3 regions of the Luteibacter sp. SVR4-7G genome follow, and region 2 is predicted to be linked to each of the others. Evidence: predicted binding sites of a transcription regulator. Region 2 holds the regulator's gene; each other region holds the start of a gene.
The links. Region 2 encodes FliA, which starts transcription of late flagellar genes. Its sites were predicted from a motif close to TAAAGTTTNNCNNNCNNNGGCCGATAA; they were not measured.
Positions count from the first base shown of each region.

Region 1: fliK (flagellar hook-length control protein FliK) is a predicted target of FliA. The motif match lies at 2,124-2,150, and genes of this name have one in related genera.
Region 3: ACR9ZH_RS09800 (chemotaxis protein CheW) is a predicted target of FliA. The motif match lies at 2,623-2,649, and genes of this name have one in related genera.

Region 1 covers NZ_JBPGXO010000008.1:37,982-44,045, forward strand. The annotation lists gene secD (protein translocase subunit SecD) at 1-260, opposite strand, end outside; gene yajC (preprotein translocase subunit YajC) at 324-671, opposite strand; gene tgt (tRNA guanosine(34) transglycosylase Tgt) at 894-2,024, opposite strand; gene fliK (flagellar hook-length control protein FliK) at 2,210-3,367, shown strand; gene ACR9ZH_RS04800 (flagellar biosynthesis protein) at 3,364-3,627, shown strand; gene murD (UDP-N-acetylmuramoyl-L-alanine--D-glutamate ligase) at 4,038-5,390, opposite strand; gene murL (UDP-N-acetyl-alpha-D-muramoyl-L-alanyl-L-glutamate epimerase) at 5,377-6,064, opposite strand, start outside.
Region 2 covers NZ_JBPGXO010000010.1:5,820-11,883, reverse strand. The annotation lists gene flhF (flagellar biosynthesis GTPase FlhF) at 1-1,111, shown strand, start outside; gene ACR9ZH_RS05540 (MinD/ParA family protein) at 1,159-2,034, shown strand; gene ACR9ZH_RS05535 (RNA polymerase sigma factor FliA) at 2,031-2,762, shown strand; gene cheY (chemotaxis response regulator CheY) at 2,794-3,195, shown strand; gene ACR9ZH_RS05525 (protein phosphatase CheZ) at 3,205-3,846, shown strand; gene ACR9ZH_RS05520 (chemotaxis protein CheA) at 3,854-5,902, shown strand; gene ACR9ZH_RS05515 (flagellar motor protein) at 5,904-6,064, shown strand, end outside.
Region 3 covers NZ_JBPGXO010000021.1:2,466-8,529, reverse strand. The annotation lists gene ACR9ZH_RS09810 (CheR family methyltransferase) at 1-257, opposite strand, end outside; gene ACR9ZH_RS09805 (methyl-accepting chemotaxis protein) at 261-1,973, opposite strand; gene ACR9ZH_RS09800 (chemotaxis protein CheW) at 2,057-2,572, opposite strand; gene ACR9ZH_RS09795 (chemotaxis protein CheA) at 2,803-4,782, opposite strand; gene ACR9ZH_RS09790 (response regulator) at 4,822-5,184, opposite strand; gene ACR9ZH_RS09785 (STAS domain-containing protein) at 5,195-5,512, opposite strand; gene ACR9ZH_RS09780 (hypothetical protein) at 5,627-5,857, opposite strand.

The sequences.
Region 1 (6,064 bases), on a different contig from region 2:
TTGGCCTGGGTATCGACGTTCGGGAAGCGGGCGAGCAGGCGGGTGCCCTTTTCGTCCACTTCGACCGACGTGGCCGGTACCTTCGCCGCGGCCAGCAGGCTTTCGACCCTGCTCTTCAGGGAGGCGTCGACGGCCGCGCCGCGGTTGCCCGAGATCTGCACCGCGGGCTGCGGCGGGAAGGCGTTCGGCAGCGCATACAGGATGCCGAACAGCAACACGATCACGACCAGCGCGTATTTCCAGCGTGGAAAATCACTCATGCCTTACATTCCGTGGGAGCGGCCGTGCGCCGGCCGCGGCTGACGCATTGTCGGATGGAAGTCTTACGACTTCTTGAGGCTGCCCTTGGGCAGAACCTGGGTAATCGAGCCCTTCTGCACCTGGACGACCACGCCCGGCGCGATCTCGACCCGGACGAAGGACTCGCCCACGTCCTCGATGCGCCCGGCCATGCCGCCGCTCATGACGACCTCGTCGCCCTTGGCTAGGGCGGCCAGCAGGGCGCGATGCTCCTTCTGACGCTTCATCTGCGGGCGGATCATCATGAAATAGAAGATGCCGAACAGGACGGCCATCATGATCAGCGGCGAAAGACCGAGGGCCCCACCCTGGGGAGCGCCAGCGGCGGGAGCGGCGGCCTGTGCAATGGCGGCGAATGTCGGAAGGCTCATCGGATTTCTCGCAAGTCATGGAACGGCCAAGGAAAAGCGCCATTCACGTAAAAAGATCGTGGATTATGCCACGCCCCTTGGCGCTCATGCATATAGGGCCACCTGTGGAAGCCGGCATCTTTCCCTGTGGGAGCCGGCTACGCCGGCGATCCCGCGCAGCGGGCACCCTTGCCGCGAGCACCCATCGCCGCTGAAGCAGCTCCCGCACAGAGCCTCCCCGGCTCAGCCGCCGCTTTCGGCCTTGCGGCGCGCCTCGTAGAAGGCGGCCACGAAGTCCTCCAGCTTACCGGCCTCGATGGCGCCGCGCAGCCCGGCCATCAGCCGCTGGTAGTGTCGCAGGTTGTGCATCGTGGCCAGCTGGCTGCCCAGGATCTCGTTGCAGCGGTCCAGGTGGCGCAGGTACGCACGGGAAAAACCATTGGCACAGGCGTAGCAGTCGCAGCCTTCCTCGATCACCCGGGTGTCGGCGGCGAACTTCGCGTTGCGGATGCGCAGGGTGCCCCCGGCCGTGAACAGGAAGCCGTTGCGGGCGTTCCGGGTGGGCATCACGCAGTCGAACATGTCGACGCCACGGCGCACGGCCTCCACGATGTCCTCGGGCCGGCCCACGCCCATGAGGTAACGCGGGCGGTCCCTGGGCAGCATGGGCAGGGTGAAGTCCAGCGTGTGGTTGCGCTCCGCCTCGGGCTCGCCCACGGCGAGGCCGCCTACCGCATAGCCGTCGAAACCGATCTCCACCAGCCGCTCCGCCGAGCGGCGGCGCAGGTTCTCGAAGGTGCTGCCCTGGACGATGCCGAACAGGGCGTTGGGATTGCGCAGGTCGTCGAAAGCCTTGCGGGAGCGCTCGGCCCAGCGGAGGCTGAGCTCCATGGAGTCGGAGGCCACCTTCTCCGTGGCCGGGTACGGTGTGCACTCGTCGAAGATCATAGCGATGTCCGAATCCAGCACCTTCTGGATCCGCATCGACTCCTCGGGCGACAGGAACACCTTCGAACCGTCCACAGGGGATGCGAACGTGACGCCTTCCTCGGTGATCTTGCGCTTATGCGCCAGAGAGAACACCTGGAAACCACCGGAGTCGGTGAGAATCGGCTTGTCCCAGCCGATGAAGCGGTGCAGGCCGCCGAATTCGCCGACGATCTCGAGGCCGGGACGGAGGAACAGGTGGAAGGTGTTCCCGAGGATGATCTCGGCGCCCGTGTCGAGGACATCGCGCGGGGTCATCGCCTTCACCGAGCCGTAGGTGCCCACGGGCATGAAGGCAGGGGTTTCCACGGTGCCGCGGCCGAAACGGAGACGGCCGCGCCGTGCCTCGCCGTCGGTGGCGAGGAGTTCAAAAGGAAGCTGGGTCATTGGGTTAGTTTAGCGTGAGTCAGGCACTGGGGCCTGTAAGAGCTGAGAAAAGCCCCCACCGCCGCCGGCCGACAGTGACCGCCACACCGCCCCGCCCTCTAAAGTTTCGCAAGTTTCCGCCGATGTCCTGAGTCACAGGAGCGTGCCCATCCGGGGGCCCGCCAGGCCGTGGGAGGACATCCCCTTTGATCATCCAGCCGACCAGTCTCGCTGCCCAGTTGTGGGCGGGCGCGGCCGCGGGCACCACGGCCGCGGCGGACAGCTGGCGGGTCGGCGCCCTGCTCACGGCGCGGGTGATGGGCCAGAACGACCTCGGCAAGCTTCTGCTCGAGATTGGCGGCCTCACCGTGGAGGCCGATGCCTCCGGTACCCAGCTCCCTCCTCAGTTCCAGGTGCGCGTGCTCACCCAGGGCGCCCAGCCGCAACTGGAGGTGCTGCCCGGCAACGTGGACGAGCGCGTGGCCATGCAGGGCCTGCGCGAGCGCCTGCCGCAGCAGAACGGCTATGCGCCGCTGCTCGGCGTGCTGGCCGCGCTGGGGCGCCGGCCGGTGGCGCGCCTGCTTCCGGCGCCGCTGCGCGCTGCCCTGGCTACGCTCGAAGCCGCCATCAACAAGCCTGCCGACGTCAGTTCGCCCTCGGGCATGAAGGAAGCCATCGCCCGCAGCGGCACCTTCCTGGAAGCCCACCTGGCCGAGCCCAAGGAACCGACGCCGGCCGCTGACGACTTCAAGGCCGCCCTGCTCGCCCTGCGCCGCACCCTCGCCGATCTTCCGGCCGCACGGCCGGGTGCCACGATGCCCCGTCCCACTGCGGACACGCCGCCACCGTTGGCCCAGCGTCCGCTGGTGGCGCAGTCGCGCGCACCGGAATTGCCGCCGGTCGCGGAGGACGACCTCGACGGCCTCGTCGGGCAGCTTCGCATCGATACCCGCGCCGCGCTGTCGCGCGTCGAGATCGCTCAGCTCGAGTCGCAACCTCAGGCGGGGCTGTGGATGATCGAAATCCCGCTGGCCGGCGTGCGTGGCTACGACGTGCTGCAGTTGCGCATCGAGGAAGGCAAGCCAGGACCCGGCGACCAGGACGGCCCATGGACGGTCGGCTTCGCCATCGACCCGCCCACGCTCGGTGCCGTGCAGGGCGAAATCCAGCTGCGCGTGCCGCGCGTCTCGGTGCGGCTGTGGGCTCAGCACGCCGCCACGGTCACGCGCCTGGAGAACGAATTCGTATCGCTGCGCCGCCTGCTGGAAAAGAGCGGCCTGGTGCTCGATCACTTCGCCTGCATGCACGGCCTGCCCGTGCCGACCAGCGCCTACAGCGCGGTATTGCTGGAAGCACGCGCGTGAACCCGTCCCTTCCCTCGCCGAGGCGCAGCGTCACGCTCCGCCTCGCGTCGCCGACCAGCAGCGGCAACGGCCAGCGCATCGACAGCGAAGGCGTGAAGTCGATGCTCGAGCGCGCGCAGGCGCTCGGCCTGGCGCCGCAACTCGATCCACAGATCGCCACCCTGCTCGCAGCGGTGCGCCTGCGCGACGATGTGCCGCCGGAGCTTTACGCGGCGCTCGCCGCTGTCGTGGGCACCTTGCTGGCGGCCGTAGAAGACTGAGCTGTCCCGTGCCGGTGTAGGAGCGCGCCTTGCGCGCGACATCTTTTGAGGCCGAGCCTGGAAGCTAGTGCGCCAGCGTGTGGACTGGCGCGAAAGGCTCAGCGTGCGCAGGGCGTGCTCCCACATGCGCCAGCTTGCGAGGTTTGGCCTTAAAAGATGTCGCGCGCAGGGCACGCTCCTACAATGCGCCAGCTTGCGAGGTCTGGCCTTAAAAGATGTCGCGCGCAGGGCGCGCTCCTACAATGCGCCAGCTTGCGAGGTTTAGCCTTAAAAGATGTCGCGCGCAGGGCGCGCTCCTACAACGCGCCAGCTTGCGAGGTTCGGCCTCAAAAGATGTTGCGCGCAGGCGCGCTCCTACGTGTGCGTGCAGTCGCTGGGCCCCTGCCTCCGCAGGGGCGACGATGGAGGCTTCAGGCGATGCCGAGGCCCTGGATGCTCGCGCTGCTTGCCTCGAAGCCAGCGAGTTCCGCGAAACGTTTGCCGCGTTCGGTGTAATCGTGGAACTGGTCGAAGCTGGGGGCGCCGGGGGATAGCAGGACGCAGCCGCTTCCGTCGAGCGCGGCACGTGCGGCCGCGACGGCGGCCGGCAGGTCGGTGGCGCGGTACACGCCGGCGACGCCTGCGCTTTCCAGCGCGTCGGCGATGCGCGGCCCGTTCGCACCCTGGCAGACGATCGCTTCGGGCGCATGCCCACGCATCGCCTCGACGAAGGGCGACCAGTCCAGACCGCGATCGTGGCCGCCGACGAGCAAAGCCGTGCGTTTCACGCCGACGCTTTCCAGGGCGGCGAGGCTGGCCAGCGGCGTGGTGCTGATCGAATCGTTGATCCACTCGAGGCCGTCGCGCTCGCCCAGCGGTTGCAGGCGATGCGGCAGCGGTGTGAAGGAAGCGAGCGCCGGCGCGGCGGCGCGCGCGTCGTAACCCATGATCTCCAGCGCGGCGAGCGCGGCGCTGGCATTGACGGCGTTATGCAGTCCCGGCGCGGACAGGCGGGCGGCCTCGACGATGCGCTCCTCCCCGCGGACGATCCACCCGTCGGCCACATGCCACCCGGCGCTGTCGCCGAAGGTATGCAGGCCGGGGTGATCGATCGCCCGTGTCAGCAACAGCGGTTGCGTCGCGTTCACCAGGACCTTGGCCGACGCAGAGAGCAGCTTCAGCTTGTCGTCCACGTAGCGCTCGCGCGACCCGTGCCAGTCGAGGTGTTCTTCGTAAAGGCTGGTCACCACGCCCAGGTCGACGCCCATCGCCTCGCCGGTCTGGAAGCTCGACAATTCGATGACCCAGAGCTCCGCCGTCGCATCGTCGAGCTCGAGCATTGGCATGCCGATGTTGCCCGCCAGCGCGGTGCGCACGCCGAGCGAACGCGCCAGGTGAGCGATGAGGGCGGACGTGGTGCTCTTGCCCTTGGTTCCGGTGACGGCGATGGTGCGGGCCTCGACATGCTGGCCGAACCACAGGGCGCTGCCCGAGGTGAAGCGGGTGCCGCGTAGCTTCGCATCGAGCAGTTCCGGCTTGTACGCCGAGATGCCCGGCGACTTGATCACCACATCGTGCGCAGCCAGCGCATCGGCATCGGGAACGACATCGCTCACGCCCACGGAGGGGAACGCGTTGCGTGCCGGTTCCACTTCGCCCGGAAGGCAGTACAAGGTGACCCGCTGTCCCGGCAGATGACGGGCCAGCGCCGACAAGGCGGCGCGCCCCTCCCGGCCGAAACCCCAGACGGCGATGCGCTTGCCGCGCAGTTCAGCCCAGCGCATCCAGCGCTCCGAGCAGGCGCTTCGGCACGAGATGCGAGGCGCCCGGTTTCAGCCACGGCTCCAGGGCCAGGTCGCCCTGATGGAGCTGCGGAAGGATTTCGCTGCGGAAGCGTGCCACCAGCGCGTCTTCGCGCCATTCCGGCCGCTCCGCCAGTGCTGCCAGCGCAGCGCGTGCCTCGGCACCCTCGCCGACGCATTCGAACGGCTTATGGTCCTTGTACTCGAGCAAGGCGTCGAACGCACCGGCAAGCGCGTCGTCGTCCAGCAGGTTGCGGCCGAAGATCGACAACAGCCGCGGCTTCGCCATAAAGGGCGCCAGCGCGAGGAACACGAAGTGGCACTTCGGGCACTGCCCGCACCAGCGATCCGCCGGTTTCGGGCCGAGGATACGGAAGTTGCGGTTACAGCTGGAGAATACGTTGAAGTACTCGCCGCCCAGCCTGGCGAACGCGCTGGTCACCGCCAGTTCCGACCACGGCCGCAGCAGCGAGCAGTAGTCGAGGTCGGCGGCCACGTGGGCATGCAGGTAGTCGTGCAGGGTCTTCTCGAAACCGAAGCCCTTGCTCCACTGGTGGTTCACTTCCTGCCCTTCGTATTCGAGCGTGGCGACGGAGGCGGAACGCTCGTTCGCGAACACGATGGAATCGTAGCCGTACAGGATCGCCGCCACCGCG
Region 2 (6,064 bases):
AGCCGATCGCGCCGCGCGGATCGACCAGGCCCGCGCCGCGACGGCCGCCGCCGTGGAACGTGCCTCGCGCTCCGGCGCGCAGGACAACGCCAACGCGCCGCAGCGCCAGTCCAGCGCGGCGCTCGCCGCCAGCGTGGCCGACGTGGTCCGCGCAGCCACCGTGGCGCCGAACAACGACGCCGCCGTGAACGGCGTGCGTGCCGAGATCACCAACCTGCGCGAGATGCTCGAAGTACAGCTCTCGACCCTCGCGTGGAACCAGATGGATCGCGAGCAGCCGCTGCGTGCCCGCGTGCTGCGCGAGATGACCCGCCTTGGCATCGACGGCGACGTGGCCCGCGCGCTGTGCGCCGAGCTGCCGCCGGGCATGACCCCGGACCAGGCCCGCTACCTGCCGCTGGGCCTCCTCTCGCGCAACATCCGCGCCAGCGGACGCAACTTCGACACCGTGGGCGGCGGCATCACGGCACTGGTGGGTACGACCGGCGTGGGCAAGACCACGACGATCGCCAAGCTCGCCGCCCGCGCGGTGCTGCGCCATGGCGCGTCGAACGTCGCGCTGATCAGTGCCGACCAGTACCGCATCGGTGCCGGGGCGCAGCTCGAACATTATGGCCGCCTGCTCGGCGTGCGCGTTTTCAATGCACACGACGCCACCAGCCTGCGCAATGTGCTTCTGCAACTGCGCGGCAAGCACACCGTCCTCGTGGACACGGCCGGCCTGGCCGGCAACGATCCCAAGCTGCAGCAGCAGTTCGACACGCTGCGCGCAACTTCGGACGTGCGCGTATGCCTCGTGCTCGCCGCCAACGCGCAGGCCCAGGCCATCGACAGCGCCATCCGCGCTTATGCGCCGCTGGCGCCGCAAAGCGCCATCCTCACCAAGCTCGACGAGGCACCGCTGATCGGTGGCGCGCTCTCGGCCCTCATTCGCCACGATCTTCCGCTGGACTACACGACGGATGGGCAGCGCGTGCCCGAGGACATCGCCACGGCCGATGCGCGCAAGCTCGTCTGCCTCGCCGCCCAGCGGCTGAAGCAACGCAACGAAGAACCCGACGACGCCCTGCTGGCCGAACGCTTCGGCACGGCGACGCCGGCCCTGGCCTGAGCGGCCTCACGGACACAGACAGAAAGACAGGGGCAGTGACTTCCTTCATGAGCACACACGCCGATTCCACCCAGGCCGCCGGACTGAACTGGCTCGCCGACCGTCGCCCCACCCGCAGCATCGCGATCGCGGGCGGCAAGGGCGGCGTCGGCAAGACCACGGTGGCGGTCAACCTCGGCATGGCGCTGGCGATGGGCGGCCGGGACGTCCTCCTGCTCGATGCCGACCTCGCCATGGCGAACATCGACGTCCTGCTCGGCCTGCAGCCTACCCGCCACCTGGGTCACATGCTGGAAGGGGAGTGCCGCATCGAGGACCTGATCCTCGAAGCCGCGCACGGCCTGAAGGTGATCCCGGCCACCTCGGGCACGCGGCGCATGGCCCAGCTGCCGAACATCGAGCATGCCGCGGTCATCCGCGCCTTCGATGAGTACCCGCTGGCGCCCGAATACCTCATCGTCGACACCGCCGCCGGCATTTCCGACAGCGTGTCCATGTTCGCGGCGGCCTCGGACGAGGTGGTGGTGGTGGTCTGCGACGAGCCGGCCTCGCTGACCGACGCCTACGCCCTGATCAAGGTGATGAGCCGGGAGTTCGCGGTCAACCGCTTCCGCATCGTGGCCAACATGGTCCGCCATGCCCAGGAGGGCCGCCAGCTGTTCGAGAAGCTGTCGCGGGTGACCAACCGGTTCCTCGACGTATCCCTGGATTTCATGGGCATGGTCCCGCACGACGAATACCTGCGCCAGGCCATCCGGCGCCAGTCGGCCGTCGTCGACGCCTGGCCGAGCAGCCGGTCCGCGATCGGATTCAAGAATCTGGCCCGGTCGGTCGATACATGGGGTGAACCCGAGCCCCGGGCACAGGGCCGCATCGGCTTTTTCGCCGAGCGGTCCCACTTGGGAGGAGGGCTGCCACTGTGAGCGTCGCGACCGAATATCTCGAGATCACGCGTATCCCGGCGGATCAACTGGTAAAAACCCACGCGCCGCTGGTGCGCCGTATCGCCTATCACCTGATGGGCAGGCTGCCGCCGAGCGTGGATGCGAACGACCTCATGCAGGCCGGAATGATCGGATTGCTCGAGGCCGCAAGGAATTACTCGCCGACTCGCGCGGCCAGCTTCGAAACCTATGCGGGCATCCGCATACGTGGCGCCATGCTGGACGAACTGCGCAAGACGGACTGGACCCCGCGCTCCGTCCACCGGAAGTTGCGCGAGGTCGCGGAGGTGACGAGGCAGATCGAAAACGAGACGGGTGGCGACGCCGAAGACGCCGAAGTGATGAAGCGGCTGGGCATCGACGCCATGGAATACAACCAGATCCTGGCCGACGCGGCGAGCGCGCGGTTGCTGAGCCTCACGGCGCCGGAAGGCGACGAGGGCGCGGCGATCGACGTGGCCGACCCGGATGCCGCGGGTCCGGACGGATTGTTCGAGCAGGAAGGCCTGCGCGACGCGCTGGCGCAGTCCATCGATGGGCTGCCCGAGCGCGAAAAGCTGGTCATGTCGCTGTACTACGATGAAGAGCTCAACCTGAAGGAAATCGGTGCGGTGCTGGGTGTGAGCGAATCGCGGGTGTGCCAGATCCACGGCCAGGCCCTGATTCGCCTCCGTGCACGCATGTCGGGTTGGAAAGACAAGCATTGACGAACGCGCGGTAGCAAGGCGGAGAGAAGTTTTGGACAAGAACATGAAGATCCTCGTGGTGGACGATTTCTCCACCATGCGACGTATCGTCAGGAACCTCCTGGTGGAGCTGGGGTTCACCAACACCCTGATCCAGGAGGCCGAGGACGGTAACGCGGCGCTGGCGCTGCTGCGCGCGCAGCCGATCGACCTCGTGGTCACCGACTGGAACATGCCGAACATGACCGGCATCGACCTGCTGCGGGCGATCCGCGCCGATGCACAGCTGAAATCGCTGCCGGTGCTGATGGTCACCGCGGAGAACAACCGCGACCAGATCATCGCCGCCGCGCAGAGCGGCGTGAACGGCTATGTCGTCAAGCCCTTCACCGCGGTGACGCTGAAGGAAAAACTCGACAAGATCTTCGAACGTCTCGCTGCGGCCGCAGGCTAAGGAACGACGATGAACACGATGCTTACCACCGGCCATGACGTGGCACCCGAACTGCGCGAACTGCTCGACGCCGACGATCCGGCCGCCTTCGAGCAGGCGCTCGACCGCCTCCTGCGCACGCGCGAACAGCACCTGTTCCTGGCCCTGGGCCACCTCGCGCGCGACCTGCACGAGTCCGCGCGCCGCCTCGCCGCCGACATCTCCAACGACGGCGTGCCGGGCAACATGGGCGACGCGCGCAAGCACCTGCGCGACGTGCTCGAGATGAGTTCGCAGGCCGCCCATCGCACGCTCGATTTCAGCGAGAAGCTGCGCCCGCAGGCCCAGGCGCTGGCGCGCCAGGCCGACGAAGTGCTGGTGCTCGATCCCGCCGATCCCGCGTTCGGCGCCAACGCCACGGCCCTGGCCGTGCGCGTGGGCGATTTCGCGCAGAGCTGCGATATCGGCTTCGGCGAAATGGTGGAAGCACAGTCGTGGCAGGACCTCTCCGGCCAGCGCGTGGCCCAGGTCGAGGCCTTCATGGCCAAGGTCGAGTCCTCGCTGGTGGAACTGGTGCGCCTGACCGGCTCCCTCGCGGGCGGTGCGGCACCGCCCGCCGACAAGGTCAGCCAGGACGAAGTGGATCGCCTCCTCAGCGAATTCGGCTTCTGAGCGCCCTATGAGCGTGGAGCTGGACAACGAGCTGCTCAATGTCTTCCTGATCGAGGCACGCGAACTGCTCGAGAGCCTGGGCGAACAGCTCGTGGACCTCGAGTCGTCGCCGGGCGACACCGACCTGCTTAACGCGGTATTCCGCGCGTTCCACACCGTGAAGGGCGGTGCGGGATTCCTCGGCCTGAATCCGATGGTGGAGCTCTGCCATCGCGCCGAGGACCTGCTCAACGAAGCGCGCAACGGCGCCGTCGTGCTCAACGCAGGCTTCATGGATGCGCTGCTGGAGTCGCTCGACCTCCTCAACGACATGATGCGGGCCGCCGATGGCGGCCTGCCGCTCGACGCCGCCCCGCGTTCGCTGCTCGATCGCCTGCTGATCCCGGGCCGCGCCGTTTCCGCGCCTCCGGTGGCGCTGTCCGCACCGGTCGCCGCTCCCGCGGCGGCCGCCGTCCCGTCGCGCCCCTACGATCCCATCGAAGACGAATTCGAGGCGATGCTCGACGCCGCGCGCAACGAGCGCGACCCGGCACCGGCATCGTCCGGTACGATCTCCGATGACGAGTTCGAAGCCCTGCTGGATTCGCTCTATGGCACCGGCGCGCCCGGCGCCGAACCGGATGCCTCCGCGCCCGAATCCGCTCCGGTGGCTGCCGCTCCCGTCGCGCCGCCCGCCGGCAACACCATCAGCGACGACGAGTTCGAAGCCCTGCTCGACAGCCTCCACGGCACCGCCGCCCCCGGCACCGCCGCCGTCCCGGCAACGGCTCCTGTAGGAGCGGACCTGTCCGCGACGCCTTTCGCCCCGGTCCCCACGCCTGCGGCAGCACCCGCAACAGCCTCACCGAAATCCCAACCCGCCGAAAAACGCACGGCCTCCACCGCCGACACCACCGTCCGCGTCGACACCAGCCGTCTCGACAGCCTCGTGGATGCCGCCGGCGAACTGGTGCTGGTTCGCAACCGCCTCACCAACCTCGCGCCGCGCGGCACCAACGACCCGATGGAACGCGCCATCGGCGAACTCGAGCGCGTGGCCGAAGACCTGCAGAACGCCGTGCTGCGCATGCGCATGCAGCCGGTGGGCAAGCTGTTCTCACGATTCCCGCGCATCGTCCGCGATCTCGCCCGCCAGCTGGGCAAGGAGATCGAACTGGTTACCGAAGGCGAAGAGACCGACATCGACCGCACCGTGGTGGAAGCGCTGGCCGACCCGCTGGTTCACCTGCTGCGCAATTCGGTCGACCACGGCATCGAGATGCCCGAGGTGCGCGAGCGCGAGGGCAAGCCGCGCTCGGGCACGGTCCGTCTCGCCGCAGGACAGTTCGGCGACCGCATCGTCATCACCGTCACCGACGACGGCAAGGGCATGGACCCCGAGGTCCTGCGCCGCAAGGCCGTCGAAAAGGGCTTGATGGACGAGGAGCAGGCCGCGCGCCTCGACGAGCGAGAATGCTACGAGATCGTGTTCCGCCCGGGTTTCTCCACGGCCAGCCAGGTCTCCGACATCTCCGGCCGCGGCGTCGGTATGGACGTGGTCAAGACGAAGATCGTGGAACTCGGCGGCACGCTGTCGATCGACTCCCGCGTCGGGCACGGCAGCACGGTGCGCCTCTCCGTGCCGCTCACCCTCGCGATCCTGCGCGTGCTGATGGTGCGCGTGGGCAACCGGTTGCTGTCGCTGCCGCTGTCCAACGTGGCCGAAGTGTTCGAACTCGTGCCCGGCCAGATCCAGGAACTCGACGGCCGTATCGTCGCGTCCCATCGCCAGCGCGCGCTGCCCCTGGCCGATCTCGGCCGCTGGGCCGGTGCCGCGGGGAAGGGCGGCCACGTGGTGGTCGTGCAGATCGGCCACCAGACCCTCGGTTGCCTGGTCGACGAGGTGCTTGGACGTGAAGACGTCATGGCCAAGCCGCTGGGGCCGTTCCTCAAGGATGTGCCCGGCGTGGCGGGCGCCACGATCACCGGCGACGGCAGGATTTCGCTCGTGCTCGATCTCGCAGGCCTCGCCGAAGACGGCGGCCAGGTCCTGCCTACCCTGAGGATGGCTGTCTGATATGGATATCGTGAGCGTCGTCGGAACGATCCTGGCCTTCGTGGTCATCATCCTGGGCACCATCCTCAAGGGCTCGAGCCTCGACGCCCTGTGGAATCCGGCCGCGTTCATCATCGTCTTCGTCGGCACCTTCGCGGCCCTGCTCGTGCAGACGCCGGGTGC
Region 3 (6,064 bases), on a different contig from region 2:
CAGCTGGCAAGCTCGCCCAGCTCCGACTCCGGATCGCGCCGGAGCAGGTCGCAGTAGGCGGCAAAGCCGGGAAGCCCCAGTGCGCGCAGGCGGCGCAGGAGACGCCCCTGCACCAGCTGGCGCTTGTGATCGCCCAGCGAGATGCCGCAATGCTGCAGCACGAACTCGCGAAGGAAGCCGAACTCGGCTTCCCCGAGGTTCGGACCCGCCGCGCCCGCCGGGCCGACGGCATCACCGCTGTCGACAAGCGCGTTCATCGATCAGAATTCCTTCCAGATTCCCGCGTCGGCGGTTTCAGCCGGACGTTGCGCGCGGGGCGCCGGCGCGCTGCGCACGGCGGCGAACACGGTTTCCATCTCTTCCTGTGCCGCGTCCTTCTTCTTGGCCTTGGCGGCCGGCGAGGCGGAAGCGTTACCACTGATCTGGAAGAACGACACCTGGCGGCTGAGCTCGGTGGCCTGCTCGTGCATGGCACGGGCGGCGGCAGCCGACTCCTCGACCAGCGCCGCGTTCTGCTGGGTCATCTCGTCCATCTGCAGCACGGCGTGGTTCACCTGGTCGATGCCCGCGGACTGCTCGGAGCTGGCGGCGGCGATTTCGGCGACGATGTCCGTGACCTTCTTCACGCTGTCGACGATTTCGGCCAGCGCCTTGCCCGACTGGTCGACCAGTTCGGAACCGGCGCGCACCTTGTCGGCGCTGTCGTTGATGAGACCCTTGATCTCCTTCGCCGCATTGGCGGAGCGTCCGGCCAAGTTGCGCACTTCCGTCGCCACCACGGCGAAACCGCGGCCCTGTTCGCCGGCACGTGCCGCTTCCACCGCCGCATTGAGCGCCAGCAGGTTGGTCTGGAAAGCGATCTCGTCGATGAGGCTGACGATGTCGGAGATCTTCTTGCTGGAGGAGTTGATCTCGCGCATGGCGACGACCGTCTGGGCGACCACCTCGCCACCCTTCTCGGCCTGCTCGCGAGCGCCACGGGCCAGCTGGTTGGCGTGGCTGGCGTTCTCGGCGTTCTGCTTGACGGTGGAGGTCATCTCCTCCATCGATGAAGCGGTTTCCTCGAGGCTGGAGGCCTGTTCCTGGGTGCGCTGCGAAAGGTCGTCGTTGCCGCGCGAGATCTGCTGCGCGGCCGTGCTGACCGAACCGGCGCCATGGCGCACTTCGGAAACGATGGCGCTGAGGCGCTCGTCCATCACGCGGAACGCTTCCTGCAACTGGCCGAGCTCGTCGTTGCGCGTGACCTTCACGTCATGGCCGAGCTTGCCCTCGGCGATGAGATGGGCGACGGAAACCGTCTGCGACAGCGTGCGGATGATCGAGCGGATGACCAGCACGGCGATGAGCAGGCTGATGCCAAGGCCGAGGGCCAGGGCGAAGATGCTCAGCGTGCGGATGGTCCGGTACTGGGCGGATTCTTTCTGGAAGATCGCCTCGGCTTCGATGCGCTTGCCCTCCATGAGCTTCTGCAGCTGGGCCTGGCGATCCATCATCAGCGGACGGACCTGGAGTTCGAGCACGTCGCTGGCACCTTCGTCGCCCTGGTTCAGCGCATCGAGCATATCGCTCTTGCTCTGGTCGTAGTCGGCGTTCGTGGCCTGCCACTTGTCGTAGTACTTCTTGATGTCGGGGGACATCGGGACCTTGCTGAATTCCTGCTTCACCGAGGCCATGTCCGCCTGGTACTTCTGGAACTCGGCGACCTTCTGCTTCACCTGGTCCGGCTTGCCAACCTTGGAGGCGGCTTCACCCAGTACCACGAAGGACATGAGCGAGTTCGCGTTGATGCGCGCGAGCATCTCCGACGGTGCCAGCTCTTCCTCATAGATCCTGCGCATGCCTTCGTTTTGGAAGTGCATGGCGCCGAGGCCGACGGCCGCGCCGCCGATCAGCATGAGCGTGAGCAGGCCGAGCACGCCGTACAGGCGTCCGCGGATGGTGAGGGCAGGCATTTTGAACTTGAACTTCTTCATTGCGATTCCAATCGGCAAGGTGCGGCAAGGGCAAACCAGGCATCACGGCGGGCAAGCCTGGTGGCCTCCCGGTGTTCGTACGCTCAGGCGACGGCTTTCACATCCGGCGAGGCGAGAGCCGCCTCGAGCATCTGGGCATCCTGCGGCTGGAGCAGGCGATCCACGTCGAGGAGCAGCACCATGCGCTCGCCGACGGAAGTCAGGCCCTTCAGGTATTCGGTATCGACGGTGGTGCCCATGTCGGGCACCGGTCGCACGGCGCCCGGGGCGACGTCGACCACGTCGGAGACCGCATCCACCACCACGCCGAACTGGCGGCCGGCGACCATCACGATCACGCAGACGGTGGTGGCGGTGTATTCCTCGCGGGCCAGGCCGAAGCGCAGGCGCAGGTCCAGCACGGGAACGATGGCGCCGCGGAGATTAAGCACGCCGAGCACGTAGGACGGGGCCTGCGGAATGCGGGTGACCGGCGTCCAGCCACGGATTTCACGGACGGCGAGGATGTCGACGCCGTATTCCTCGTTCCCGAGGTTGACGGTGAGGTACTGCGCGGCCTCGTCGGACGCGGCGGTGGCGGTGCTGGCGTGCTCGTTCATGTCGTTCCCACGGCGGATCGGTTCGGCGGTTCGGGACCCCTTCCCAAGGGGTATCGGCCGCGGCCGCAGGGACTTGAGGGGGGAATTCGAGGCGCCCAAGGCAGCAAAGGGCTGCTGTGTAGGAGCGCGCCTTGCGCGCGACATCTTTTGAGGCCGTGAGCAACAGGCCCTGCTGCTCCTCGCGGAAAGATGTCGCGCGCAAGGCGCGCTCCTACGACGGCTTCCTTCGATCAGGCGGCCTTGCGGCGCCCCTGCATGCGCACCAGGCCGGTCACGTCGGCGATCAGCGCCACCGAGCCGTCGGCCAGGATCGTGGCGCCGGAAATCCCCGCCACGCGCCGGTAATTGGCCTCCAGCGACTTCACCACCGCCTGCTGCTGGCCGATCAGCTCATCCACGAACAGGCCGATGCGGGCGCCCTCGCCTTCCACGACGATCACGATGCCCTCGTCGATCGCCCGGCGGCGGCCATCGCAGCCGAACACGTCGAACAGACGCACGATCGGCAGCCACTGGTCGCGGAAGCGGAACAGCTCGCCGCCGCCGGCCACGCTGCGCACAGCGTCCGGCTTCACCTGCACCGATTCCACGATGGAAACCAGCGGCACGATGTAGGTCTCCTCGCCTACCGCGGCGGTGAGGCCGTCGATGATGGCGAGGGTGAGCGGCAGCGTGATGGTGAAAGTGGTGCCGCTGCCCTGCGTGCTGCGGATGCCGACGGTACCGCCGAGATCCATGACATTGCGGCGGACTACGTCCATGCCGACGCCACGACCCGAAAGGTCGGTGGTGGCGGCCGCGGTGGAGAACCCGGCCTCGAAGATCAGCTCGGCCACGGCCTCGTCGGACATGCCGTCACCCGACGCGATGATGCCGCGCTGCACGGCCTTCGCCACGATGGCGTCGCGGTTCAGGCCGGCGCCGTCGTCGGCCACTTCCACCACGATGGAACCGCCGCGATGGAAGGCCTCCATGCGCAGGGTGCCCGTATCGGACTTGCCCGCGGCGAGGCGCTTCGCCGGGCCTTCCAGGCCATGGTCGATGGCGTTGCGCACGAGGTGGACCAGCGGATCGCCGATCTTCTCGAGCACGGTCTTGTCGAGTTCGGTGGTCTCGCCGCGCAGGTCCAGCACCACCTTCTTGTCCAGCTTCTGCGCCAGGTCGCGGACCAGGCGCGGGAAGCGGTTGAACACCGTGCTGATGGGCAGCATGCGGATGCTCATCACGCTTTCCTGCAACTCGCGCGTATGGCGGCCCAGCTGGGCGAGACCATGACGCAGCATTTCCAGCTGCGACGCGTCAACGCCGTCATGGAACTGGCTGAGCATCGACTGGGTGATGACCAGTTCGCCCACGAGGTTGATCAGCGTATCGATCTTCTCGATGCCGACGCGGACGGAACTGGATTCGCTGTTCATGGCCACGTCGCGCACGGCGCGCGGGGCGGACGGCGCAGCCGGGGCGGTGGGCGCGGTGGGCGCGGCCGGAGACGGCGCGGCGAGACGGGGTGTGAGGGTCAGGTCGCAGTCGCCATCGACCCAGTCGAACACGCCTTCGACGGCGGCGCGCTTGGCGCCGGCGTCGAGGTGGAGCGTCCAGCCGAGGTAGGACGATGAGGCGTCCATGTCGGCCAACGCGGGAAGCCTGCTGGCATCGCATTCGGCGCGAAGCGGCCCCAGCGCGCCGAGTTCGCGGAACATGCGCGCCGGATCGTTGCCGGTCTTGAGCAGGTAATCGAAGGGGCGGAAGGCGATGTCCCAGCCTTCGATGGCCTCGGCAGGCGCGGCGGCCTTGGCGGCCACAGGCGCCGCGGCCGTGCCGCCGGACACCATCGCCGAGAGCTCGGCCAGCAGGGCCTGGCTCTCGGCCGTGGCCGCGGGCTTGCCCGCCATCGACAGGGCCAGCATGTCGCGCACGGTGTCGCCCGAGCGAAGCAGCAACTCCACCACGGCCTTTTCCATCGGACGGCGGCCGCTGCGGACCTCGTCCATCAGGTTCTCGGCCACGTGGGTGAACGCCGCCACGTCGGTGAAACCGAACGTGGCCGCGCCGCCCTTGATCGAGTGGGCGGCGCGGAACACCACGTTGATCAGCTCCGGATCGTCGGCACCTTCGTCCAGGGCGAGGAGCGCCTGCTCCATGGCGTCGAGGCCATCGAGGCTTTCCTCGTGGAACGCCTTGTGGAATTGCGCCAGATCGACTTTGGACATGGAGGTGGATCCTGGATTGCCGGAACGTCTTGGAGCGGATTAACCGAGCACGCGGGCGACGGTGGCCAGCAGCTGGTCGGGGTCGAACGGCTTCACCAGCCAGCCGGTGGCGCCGGCGGCCTTGCCTTCCATCTTCTTTTCCGGGTTCGACTCGGTGGTGAGCATGAGGATGGGCACGCCGCTGTAACCGGCCATCGTGCGCATCTCGCGGACCATGGAAATGCCGTCCATCACCGGCATGTTCACGTCGGCCAGGACCAGGTCGAACTTCGTGCCGCGCGCCGTATCCAGCGCCGCCTGGCCGTTATCGGCCTCGTCCACGTCGTGGCCCGCGCCACGCAGGGTGAAGGCCACCATGCTGCGCATGGAGGCCGAGTCGTCTACCGCAAGAATCTTCGCCATCGGAGCACCTTCAGTTCACGCCGGCGTGGGCCGGCAGTTCGATCAAAGCATCAAGGCCCAGCACGGACACGCCGCGCCGGAGAGGGTCGCTGACACCGGTCCAGGCGACGGGAAGGCCCGCCGCACGGGCGTCGCGGGAGAACGCCGCGAGGACCTGCAGTGCCGCCGTATCGACCTGGGCCACGGACGCGCCGTCGAGCTCGACGGGCTGGCCGGCGGCCAGGACGCCCAGCAGCGTATCGCGGAGCGCCGGCGCCGCGCCGATACGCAGGTCGGCATCCAGCGCCAGCGGGGCGCGGGGGGCGTCTTTGGAGGATTTCTTCGCCATCGTCCGTACCGTTGGGACCCTTGGCGCACATCGCCCGGGGGGTCGTTCGATGGGCTTATCGGCTTGCGGGGGGAAAGCTTTAGGGGTGTGGGTTACCCGTTTCGACGCGGGACCTCAGCCCTTTCCGCTATCCCTGCCCTGGTTAGCTATCGATCCGCGACGCACCTTCTGGACCCAAGGGAGCAAGCCGCAAGGATTCTCACGAAACTGCCGCGTCATAACCTCATCCATCGGAATCCTTTCGTCCCACAAGCCCACTCCTCCCACGACAACGCACAAGAACAGCTCCACGCCGACTGCTCGCACCGAATACATTTCTTCGCGATCAATGAATTCGATTTCCATGTACCCAATTCTATAAATGCCTGGCGGCAGGATCCTCAAGACCAGACGTGATTAGAAATGCGCACCACACTGGATGATCGACATTGATGTCAAAAAAGTCTTCAAAGTAAACAAGGCCTAACTCTTCGAGGCGCCGCAGGAACTCGCGCTGCGCCTCAGGGCCGAAGGACGGGCCGAATGAAATCAACTCGTCATTGATGCCTGTGG